Linked DNA regions of Vulgatibacter sp.. The protein of the gene in region 1 binds, or shares a complex with, the protein of each later gene. Links are inferred from orthologs where the notes say so. Each region holds a gene or a part of one and is shown in the gene's direction. Other genes may lie near its edges. The genes, in order: ACESMR_RS23025, ACESMR_RS21565 and ACESMR_RS21540.

Region 1 (3,149 bases):
CCCTCAAGAAGGCCGATCAGCTCATCGAGGACCTGCGCAAGCAGGCCCCGAAGAAGGCGTAAGACATGGCCGAGCGGCTCCTCACCAAGAATTGGTTCCAGCCCGACAGCCGGAGCCTCGCGTTCTACAAGCAGCACGGCGGCATGGAGAGCCTCAACAGGGTTCTCAAGATGGCGCCTGCCGACGTGACCGCCGAGGTCAAGAAGTCCAACCTCCGCGGTCGCGGTGGCGCGGGCTTCCCCACCGGCATGAAGTGGAGCTTCGTCCCCAACGTCGAGGGGCCGAAGTACCTCTGCATCAACGCCGACGAGTCGGAGCCCGGCACCTTCAAGGACCGGCTCATCATCGAGCAGGACCCGCACTCGCTGATGGAAGGCATCGCCATCGCGTCGTGGGCCCTCGGCGTCCACACCTGCTACATCTACATCCGCGGCGAGTACCTCGAGCAGGCGGAGATCCTCGAGAAGGCGATCGAGGAGTGCTACGCCGCCGGCATCTTCGGCAAGAGCGTGCTCGACTCGGGCTGGGCCCTGGACGTCTACGTCCACCGCGGCGCCGGCGCCTACATCTGCGGCGAGGAGACCGCGCTGCTCAACAGCCTCGAGGGCTGGAAGGGCTGGCCGCGCCTCAAGCCGCCGTTCCCCGCGGTGAAGGGCCTATTCGGCGCGCCCACCGTGGTGAACAACGTCGAGACGATCAACACCCTGCCCACCATCTTCCAGATGGGCGCCGACGCCTACGCGAAGCTCGGCACCGACAAGTCGGGCGGCACCAAGCTGATCAGCATCTCCGGCCACGTGGCGAAGCCCGGGGTCTACGAGATCCCGATGCAGACCAGCTTCCTCGACATCATCCACAAGCCCGAGTACGGCGGTGGCGTTCCCGGCGGCCGCAAGGTCAAGGCCGTGATCCCCGGCGGCTCCTCGGCGCCGGTGCTCGCAGCGAACGAACTCGACGTGTGGGCGGAGTTCGAGGCGCTCAAGGCCAAGGACAACATGGCCGGCTCCGGCGCCATCGTGGTGATGGACGAGTCGACGTGCATGGTCCGGGCGCTCTGGCGCATCTCGAAGTTCTACGCGGAAGAGAGCTGCGGCCAGTGCACGCCCTGCCGCGAAGGCACGCCGTGGATGGAGCGCATCCTCCGCAAGATCGAGGAAGGACAGGGCGAGCCCAAGGACCTGACCCTGCTCCTCTCCGTGGTGAACTCGATCGCGCCCTATCCGCCGATCGGTCTCGGCACCACCATCTGCGCCCTCGGCGACGCAGCGGCCCTGCCGGTCCACTCCTTCGTCCAGAAGTTCCGCGCCGAGTTCGAGCAGCACATCAACGAGCACCGCTGCCCGTTCCCGCACCCGTTCGGCATCCTCGCCGACGAAGGGGTCCGCGCATGACGCCGCTTCTCGCCGCAGCCGTCGCCGAAGGCGTGATCTTCTACCCGCTCGCGATCCTCACGCTGGCGGGCGCCTTCACGATGATCCTCTCCCGCAACCCGGTCTACGCGGCGATGAGCCTGGTGCTCACGTTCTTCGGGATCGCGGCCATCTACGTGCTGCTCTCGGCGGAGCTCCTCGCCGCGCTGCAGATCATCGTCTACGCCGGCGCCATCATGGTGCTCTTCCTCTTCGTGATCATGCTGCTGAACATCACCGAAGCGGAGATGGGCAAGCAGAGGATCACGGTGGGCGCGGTGGTCGGCGGAGCGGTCGCCCTCGTCTTCTGGATGCTCTCGTACACCGTGTTCGAGGGGCTTCCGAACCAGGAGATGCCGACGCAGCTCGCGGCGAACTTCGGCGAGGTGGTCGGCGTCGGGCGCATCCTCTTCACCCAGTTCATCCTCCCCTTCGAGGCGACGGGCATCCTCCTCCTCGTCGCCATCGTCGGCGCGGTGGTCGTCGCCAAGGCAAAGATCTGAGCATGAACACCGTACCGCTCGCTCACTATCTGGCGCTCGCCTCCGCGCTCTTCGCCATCGGCCTGGCCGCGGTCCTCATCCGGCGCAACGCCCTGCTGATCTTCATGGGCGTCGAGCTGATGCTCAACGCAGCCAACGTCACCTTCCTTGCCTTCGCCCGCAACCTGAACGACGCCGCGGGGCACTCGATCGCGTTCTTCGTGATTGCGGTGGCTGCAGCGGAAGCGGCAATTGGCCTGGCGATCCTGATCGCGGTCTTCCGGACGCGAAACACGATCAACGTCGACGAAGTCGACGCCCTCAAGTACTGACCCCGGACGACCGAGGGAGATTTCTCCGATGGATCCTACCCTGGGCTTGCAGAACGCCCTCCACTGGATCGTCCTGCTGCCACTGATCGGCGCGGCCATCAACGGCCTGCTCGGCAAGCGGCTGGGCCGGGCCAACGTTCATCTCATCGCGCTCGGCGTGATCTTCGGCGCGTTCGTCGTGTCGGCGCTCGCGCTCTATGAAGTCAGCTTCGGCGGCTCGCAGCGCATCGAAGAGCTGTGGTGGCATTGGTTCACCATCGGCGACATCCCCGTGGAGATGGCGTTCGCCGTCGACCGGCTCTCGGCCACGCTCATCTGCGTGGTCACCGGCGTCGGCTTCCTCATCCACCTCTTCTCCACCGAGTACATGAGCCACGACGAGGGGTATTGGCGCTACTTCGCCTACCTCAACCTCTTCGTGGGCATGATGTCGACGCTCGTCCTGGGCGCGAACCTCATCGTGATGTTCGTGGGCTGGGAAGGCGTGGGTCTCGCGTCGTACCTGCTCATCGGCTTCTGGTATACCGACGACACCAAGGCCTACGCCGGCCGCAAGGCCTTCGTGGTCAACCGCATCGGTGACTTCGGCTTCCTCCTCGGCGTCTTCACGCTCATCGGCCTCTTCGGCACGGTGGACTTCGTGGAGCTGCAGGCTGCCGCTGCCCGGGTGCTTCCCGGCGCAGTCCTCGGCGGCGGCCTGTGGAGCGGCTGGACCGTCGGCGCGGTGCTCACCGTCGCCTGCCTCCTCCTCTTCGTCGGCGCCACCGGCAAGAGCGCGCAGCTGCCGCTCTACGTCTGGCTGCCCGACGCGATGGCAGGTCCGACGCCGGTCTCGGCCCTGATCCACGCGGCGACGATGGTGACCGCCGGCGTCTACATGATCGCCCGGCTCTCGTTCCTCTACGTCTACACGCCGACCGCGATGA
Region 2 (2,969 bases), on another replicon or contig:
ACGCCCTCGCGGTGATGCTCCTCGCGAAGGAGGGCATCGGCGCGAAGGAGATCTTCGTCTCGGGCCGCAAGGACGAGACGGGCGACGACTTCCTGCTGAAGGCGGACCGCAACCCGAACCGCAAGGGCGTCGAGCTCGCGGCGCAGGCCTTCGGCCTCGGGCTCCGCAGCTGGAACGACCTCGGCAAGAGCAAGGCGCAGTCCGTGCTCCTCGCCGGCGTCGACGTGCCCTCCGAGGGCGAGCAGTTCGCCGCGTGGCTCGGCAACGCCGGCTCGGTGGTGGCGCTCGCCGCCAACGACACCGCGGTGACGAAGGCGGCCCACGTGGTGCTGCCGCTCGCCACCCACGCCGAGACCGAGGGGACCTTCGTCAATTTCGAGGGCCGCGCCCAGCGCTTCCTGCCGGCGTACCCCGCCCGTGGCGACGTGCAGGGGGGCTGGTTCTGGGCAGGCGCCATCGGCGCGGAGCTCGGGCTCGCCTACCGCTACGCCTCCGCCCGCGAGGTCTTCGTGGAGCAGTCGCGGCGTCTGCCCGCCGGTGCCCTCGGCGACTTCGACTGGAACAAGGTGCCCCGCAACACCCTGCGTGGCGTGACCCCGCTCACCGGTGGCACCGTCGACGGCCGTCCCGCCGGCTGGCGGCAGCTCGTTCCGCTGAAGACGCCCACCTCCGCCTGATCAGGGGATCCCGATGCGCGCTGCACTCGTCACATCCGTCATCATCGGCATCCTCGCGCTGGCGTTCGGCGCGGTGGCCGTCTTCTACTTCCTCGCAGCCTTCGGCGGCGTGGTCACCGAGGCGCTCTTCGGCGCGGGCCGTGCCTACATCGGCATGGCGGTCGTCAACACGCTGACGCTGATCCTCGGCGCGGTGATGATCATCGCGTCGATGCTCACCCTCGCCGAGCGCAAGTGGTCGGCGATGATGCAGGACCGCATCGGTCCGAACCGCGCCCGGTTCTCGATCATCCCCGGCCTCAAGAACCGGCCGTTGGCGGGCCTGCCCCACTTCCTCGCGGACGGCATCAAGATGCTGACCAAGGAGGACGTGGTGCCGGGCTCGGTCTCCCGGACGCTCTACGCCCTGGGGCCGATGCTCGCCTTCGCGCCGGTCTTCGTGCTCTTCGCCGTGGTGCCGGTGGCTCCCGCCATCCCCGCGGCGGAGATCCCCTTCATCGCCGGGATCGCCGATGCCTTCGGCGCCAGCGCCGCCTTCCCGGTGGCGCTCACCGTGGCGCCGAACCTCGACATCGGCCTGCTCTACATCTTCGCCTTCGCCTCGCTGGCGGTGTACGGCACCTCCCTCGCGGGCTGGGCGTCGAACAACCGCTTCGCGCTCCTCGGCGGCGTCCGCGGCGCTTCGCAGATGATCGCCTACGAGATCGCGCTGGGCCTGTCGCTGGTGGGCTGCATGATGGCCTACAGCTCGCTGCAGCTCGAGACGATGACCGCCGCCCAGTCGGTGGGCGTCTTCGGCGGCGTGCTGCCGGCCTGGGGCATCTTCCTCCAGCCCTTCGGCTTCCTGCTCTTCTTCACCGCCGCCTTCGCGGAGACCAAGCGCGCCCCCTTCGACGCGCCGGAAGGCGAGTCGGAGATCATCGGCTACTTCGTCGAGTACTCGGGCATGCGCTTCGGCCTCTTCATGATCTCCGAGTTCATGGAGATCGTGGTGCTCTCCGGCGTGGTGGTCGCGATCTTCCTCGGCGGCTTCCACCTGCCGCTGCCGCCGGCCTGGGGCGTGGAGCAGTGGATCGCCGCGAATTGGGGCGTCTTCCCGCTCGCCGTGATCCTCGGCCTCACCTTCCTCGCCAAGCTCGGCATCCTGACCTGGGTGCAGCTGGTGATCCGCTGGACGATGCCGCGCTTCCGCTACGACCAGATCCAGACCCTGGGCTGGAAGGTGCTGCTGCCCCTCGCCATCGTGAACATCGTGGTGACGGGTGTGCTGATCCTGCTGGATACCTCGCTCGATCTGCTCGCGCTCGTGGGCATCGTGCAGCTCCTCCTGCTCGTCGGCATCACGGCGCTCTACCCGTCGAAGCGGCCCACCAGCGTCCGCTACAGCGGGGAGAGCACCGCCGCTCCTTCCGTGGCCTCCGGGCACGGTCACTAATCGAATCCGCCAGCGCCGGCGCCTCCCCGGAGGCGTCGGCGGGAGATGGTCCCCAGATGGCCCACGATCCCAAGCACGCGCCGCGCGAGTTCCACATCGAGGAGGACAAGGGCCTCTCGTGGTACGAGCGGCTCTACATCCCCGAGGTCCTCCGCGGTCTCGCGGTGACCACCCGCCACTTCTTCGGCAACTGGTTCGGCAACCGCGACGCCAACCCCGAGGTCGTCTACCGCAAGGGCACCCTCGGCAACGCGGTCTCCACGGTGCAGTACCCCGAGGAGAAGATCCCCTACCCGGTGGGCTACCGCGGGCTGCACCGCCTGGTGCCGCGCGAGGACGGCAAGCCGCGCTGCGTGGCCTGCTACATGTGCGCGACGGTCTGCCCGGCGCAGTGCATCTACATCGAAGCGGGCGAGTACGCCGACGATCCGATCGAGAAGTATCCGACGGCCTTCGTCATCGACGAGCTCCGCTGCGTGGTCTGCGGTCTCTGCGTGGAAGCGTGCCCGAAGGACGCCATCCGCATGGACACCTTCACCCACGTGCCGCCGGAGTTCCGCCGCGACGGCTTCGTCTATCCCGTCGAGCGCCTGCTCAAGGGGCCTGCGGTGAGCTACCCCAGCGATCCCTGGGTGAAGCGCCCGGATTCGAAGCAGCCGCCGCAGCACGTGCCGATGCACGGCCTCGCCAAGCACAGCACCGAGGCGGTGGAGTCGAAGGCGCAGCACCCGGTGGGCCGCGCCCATCCGACGCAGCCGCGCTTCGTCGAGGCGGACTTCCAGAAGCCGGTGATCGGCGCCGGCCGCAAGTAGGCCGGGGCGGATCAGCCAGCGAACGCACGAAGGGCTCCGGCGACG
Region 3 (3,069 bases), on another replicon or contig:
CGAGGAACGAGATCTCCCCCGCAGGCTTGGCGAGCGCATAGCCGCCGCCGCTGCCGCGTTGGGAGACGAGCAGCCCGGCGTCCGCCAGGGTCTTGAGGATCTTGGCGAGGAAGTCCTCGGGGACCTCGATCCGCTTGGCGATGTCGCGGAAGGGCATCAGATCACCCTGCGGCCGCCCGGCGAGAAAAATCATCGCGCGGAGGCCATAGTCGATCTTGCGGCTGATCTGCAGGACGTGCTGCATTGCCTTCCCCATTCCGCCCGGCAGCCGTGCATCTGGCGCCGGCGGCCTTTATAGCTTGGTGCTTCGAGGAACGGCCACCGGTGATCGACCTGCACAGCCACACCACTGCGTCCGACGGCGTCCACCCACCCGAGGGGCTCGTCCGCCTCGCGGCAGCAGCAGGCGTCACCGTCCTCGCGGTCACCGACCACGACACCACCGCCGCCATCGCCGCGGCCACCCGGGCAGCAGAGGAACAGGGCGGGGCGCTGCGGATCGTCCCGGGGATCGAGATCTCCTCCCTCTGGAAGGGGAAGGAGATCCACGTCCTCGGCCACTTCATCGACCCGGCCGACGAAACCCTCTGCTCCCGGCTCGCCGTCTTCCGGGAGGCGCGGGAGAACCGGATGGCGGCGATGGTGGAGCGCTGCCGCTCCCTCGGCCTCGACGTCACGCTCGAGGAGGTCGAGGCCCGCCGCACCGGCCCCGGCACCCTGGGCAGGCCGCACCTCGCCAGGCTGCTGGTGGAAAAGGGCTACGCCAGGGACTTCCAGGGCGCCTTCGACAAATGGATCGGCAAGGGATCGCCGGCCTGGGTGGAGCGGGCGATGCCCGACGCCGCCGAGGCCATCGCCCTGATCCGCGGGGCAGGGGGCTGCGCCACGGTGGCCCACCCGGCGCTCTCCGGCCTGGTGGAGAAGGACCTGCGCGCCCTGGCTGCTGCAGGCATGGTGGGCCTCGAGGCGGATCACCCGGCCCAGACGCCGGACGTTCGCAAGAACCTGCGACTCCACGCTCGCACCCTCGGGTTGTGTGCGACGGCAGGCTCCGACTACCACGCCGATGAAACGGGCGGGATGCGACTCGGCACCGAGGGCATGGAACCCGGCGAATTTGCTGGCTACGAAGCCCTGGCGACACGTTCCACAATGGTACCGTGAAACACCCTTGTCCGGCAGTGGATTGTCGTTGACAGGGTGGGGGTCGGTTCCTATCCTCCGCGCCTCGCAAGACCCCCAAAGGTCCCCGCGGACGAAAGGCTCGGCGTCATGGAGCACTTGCCCAATTGGTTTCCGATCCTGGTCGTGGTGGTCATCGCCACGGTCATGGTCCTGGTGCTCACCTTCCTGAGCTGGCTGCTGGGGCCGAAGCGGATGACGGCCATCAAGGCGACCGCCTTCGAATGCGGCTCGGAGTCGTCGGGCAGCGCCCGCGAACGCTTCAGCGTGAAGTTCTACATGGTTGCGCTCCTCTTCGTCGTCTTCGACGTCGAGGCCGTCTTCCTCTACCCGTGGGCCGTGCTCTTCAAGGAGCTGGCCTGGCCGGGGTTCATCGTCATGGGGATCTTCCTTTTCCCCGTGGTGATCGGACTCGTCTACGAGTGGAAGAAGGGCGCGATGGAGTGGGATTGATCCCGCTCCTCGAGGTGAACTGAGATGGCCGAGAATTTCCAGGCGATTACGACCCGGCGCGAGGAAGCACAGGGCTTCATCGAGCGCATGGTTTCGCGCGGCCTCGGTTGGGCGCGCAAGTACTCGCTCTTCCAGTACCCGTTCGTCACCGCCTGCTGCGGCATGGAATACATGTCGATGGCGGGCGCGCGTTACGACATCGCCCGCTTCGGCGCCGAGTTTCCCCGGTTCTCGCCGCGCCAGGCGGACCTGCTCATGGTCGTGGGTACGGTCAACCTGAAGCAGGCGCCGATCCTCAAGCGCGTCTACGAGCAGATGGCCGAGCCGAAGTGGGTCATCGCCTTCGGCGTGTGTGCGTCGTCGGGCGGCTTCTACGACAACTACGCGGTGCTGCAGGGCATCGACAAGATCATCCCGGTGGACGTCTACATCCCGGGCTGCCCGCCGCGTCCCGAGCAGGTGCTCGACGGCCTCATCCTCCTCCAGGAGAAGATCCAGGCCCAGTCTCACAAGCTCATCGACCGCCACCCGCCCGAGCCCGAGCTGGTTCGTCCCGCGGGTCGCGACCTCGTCTCCGGAGTGAACAAGTGAGCGAGTTTGCCCTCCAGCGGATCGCCGAGCGTTTCCCCGACGCGGTGGTGCAGGGCTACAGCCTGCACGGCGACGAAACCCTCGTGATCGAGCGCGCCCACCTCCTCGAGGTGGCGCGGTTCTGCAAGGACGATCCGGAGCTCGATCTCAAGCTCCCGCTCTCCGTGACCTGCGTCGACTTCATCGACGAGAAGCCGCGCTTCGAGCTGGTCTACACGCTCTACTCGATCACGAAGAAGCACCACCTGCGCCTCAAGGTCCGCGTGCCCGAGGAGGATCCGGTCGTCGCCTCGGTGATCTCCGTGTGGCGCGGCATGGACTACTGGGAGCGCTACTGCTGGGACATGTACGGCGTTCGCTTCGAGGGCCGTGGCCCGGTGAAGCGGCTGTGGATGTACGAGGAGTTCGAGGGGCACCCGCTCCGCAAGGACTACCCGCTCCGCGGCCGCCAGCCGCTCATCCCCGAAGCGGACGTCCAGGACATCTACCGTGGTCCCGGCCCTGGCCCCGGTTCGCCGCCGGCGAGCCGGCCCAACCCGCCGCGTCCCTCCCAGCTTCCCGTCATCAAGTAGCCTCCGCCCTCTCGCAGGACGGAAGAGGCAGAGAAGATGCCTGTACAGCGCGATTTCGAGGGAGCGTCCGGCGCGGACTCCGCACTGGAAGCACGCCTCCCCACCAAGACGATGTCGCTCAACATGGGGCCGTCGCATCCGGCGTCCCATGGCACGGTCCGCTTCAACATCGAGCTGGACGGCGAGAACATCGTGAAGCTCGATCCCGAGATCGGCTTCCTCCACCGCGGCTTCGAGAAGAGCTGCGAGAACGTCTCCTGGACGCAGTGCC

Evidence for each region.
Region 2: the proteins of ACESMR_RS23025 (region 1) and ACESMR_RS21565 are in contact, whole or in part, in a cryo-EM structure (PDB 7NYH), measured with the Escherichia coli proteins. The link is inferred for Vulgatibacter sp. from one-to-one orthologs.
Region 3: the proteins of ACESMR_RS23025 (region 1) and ACESMR_RS21540 are in contact, whole or in part, in a cryo-EM structure (PDB 7NYH), measured with the Escherichia coli proteins. The link is inferred for Vulgatibacter sp. from one-to-one orthologs.

Annotation. Positions count from the first base shown.
Region 1 is NZ_JAWLCN010000016.1:7,537-10,685, forward strand. The notes cover bases 151-3,149. They hold ACESMR_RS23025 (NADH-quinone oxidoreductase subunit J), read left to right. Parts: upstream 151-1,387; coding sequence 1,388-1,912; downstream 1,913-3,149. Other genes in these bases: nuoF (NADH-quinone oxidoreductase subunit NuoF), read left to right, coding at 151-1,391; nuoK (NADH-quinone oxidoreductase subunit NuoK), read left to right, coding at 1,915-2,223; nuoL (NADH-quinone oxidoreductase subunit L), read left to right, coding at 2,252-3,149. Also shown: NADH-quinone oxidoreductase subunit NuoE, read left to right, coding at 1-62; more of nuoF, read left to right, coding at 66-150. UniProt on the Escherichia coli protein: NDH-1 shuttles electrons from NADH, via FMN and iron-sulfur (Fe-S) centers, to quinones in the respiratory chain. The immediate electron acceptor for the enzyme in this species is believed to be ubiquinone.
Region 2 is NZ_JAWLCN010000013.1:79,564-82,532, forward strand. The notes cover bases 83-2,901. They hold ACESMR_RS21565 (complex I subunit 1/NuoH family protein), read left to right. Parts: upstream 83-690; coding sequence 691-2,112; downstream 2,113-2,901. Other genes in these bases: ACESMR_RS21560 (2Fe-2S iron-sulfur cluster-binding protein), read left to right, coding at 83-677; ACESMR_RS21570 (NuoI/complex I 23 kDa subunit family protein), read left to right, coding at 2,169-2,901. Outside these bases: more of ACESMR_RS21560, read left to right, coding at 1-82; more of ACESMR_RS21570, read left to right, coding at 2,902-2,924. UniProt on the Escherichia coli protein: NDH-1 shuttles electrons from NADH, via FMN and iron-sulfur (Fe-S) centers, to quinones in the respiratory chain. The immediate electron acceptor for the enzyme in this species is believed to be ubiquinone.
Region 3 is NZ_JAWLCN010000013.1:74,369-77,437, forward strand. The notes cover bases 35-2,953. They hold ACESMR_RS21540 (NADH-quinone oxidoreductase subunit A), read left to right. Parts: upstream 35-1,272; coding sequence 1,273-1,635; downstream 1,636-2,953. Other genes in these bases: ACESMR_RS21530 (RrF2 family transcriptional regulator), read right to left, coding at 35-244; ACESMR_RS21535 (PHP domain-containing protein), read left to right, coding at 325-1,164; ACESMR_RS21545 (NADH-quinone oxidoreductase subunit B), read left to right, coding at 1,660-2,226; ACESMR_RS21550 (NADH-quinone oxidoreductase subunit C), read left to right, coding at 2,223-2,798; nuoD (NADH dehydrogenase (quinone) subunit D), read left to right, coding at 2,835-2,953. In the rest of the region: more of ACESMR_RS21530, read right to left, coding at 1-34; more of nuoD, read left to right, coding at 2,954-3,069. UniProt on the Escherichia coli protein: NDH-1 shuttles electrons from NADH, via FMN and iron-sulfur (Fe-S) centers, to quinones in the respiratory chain. The immediate electron acceptor for the enzyme in this species is believed to be ubiquinone.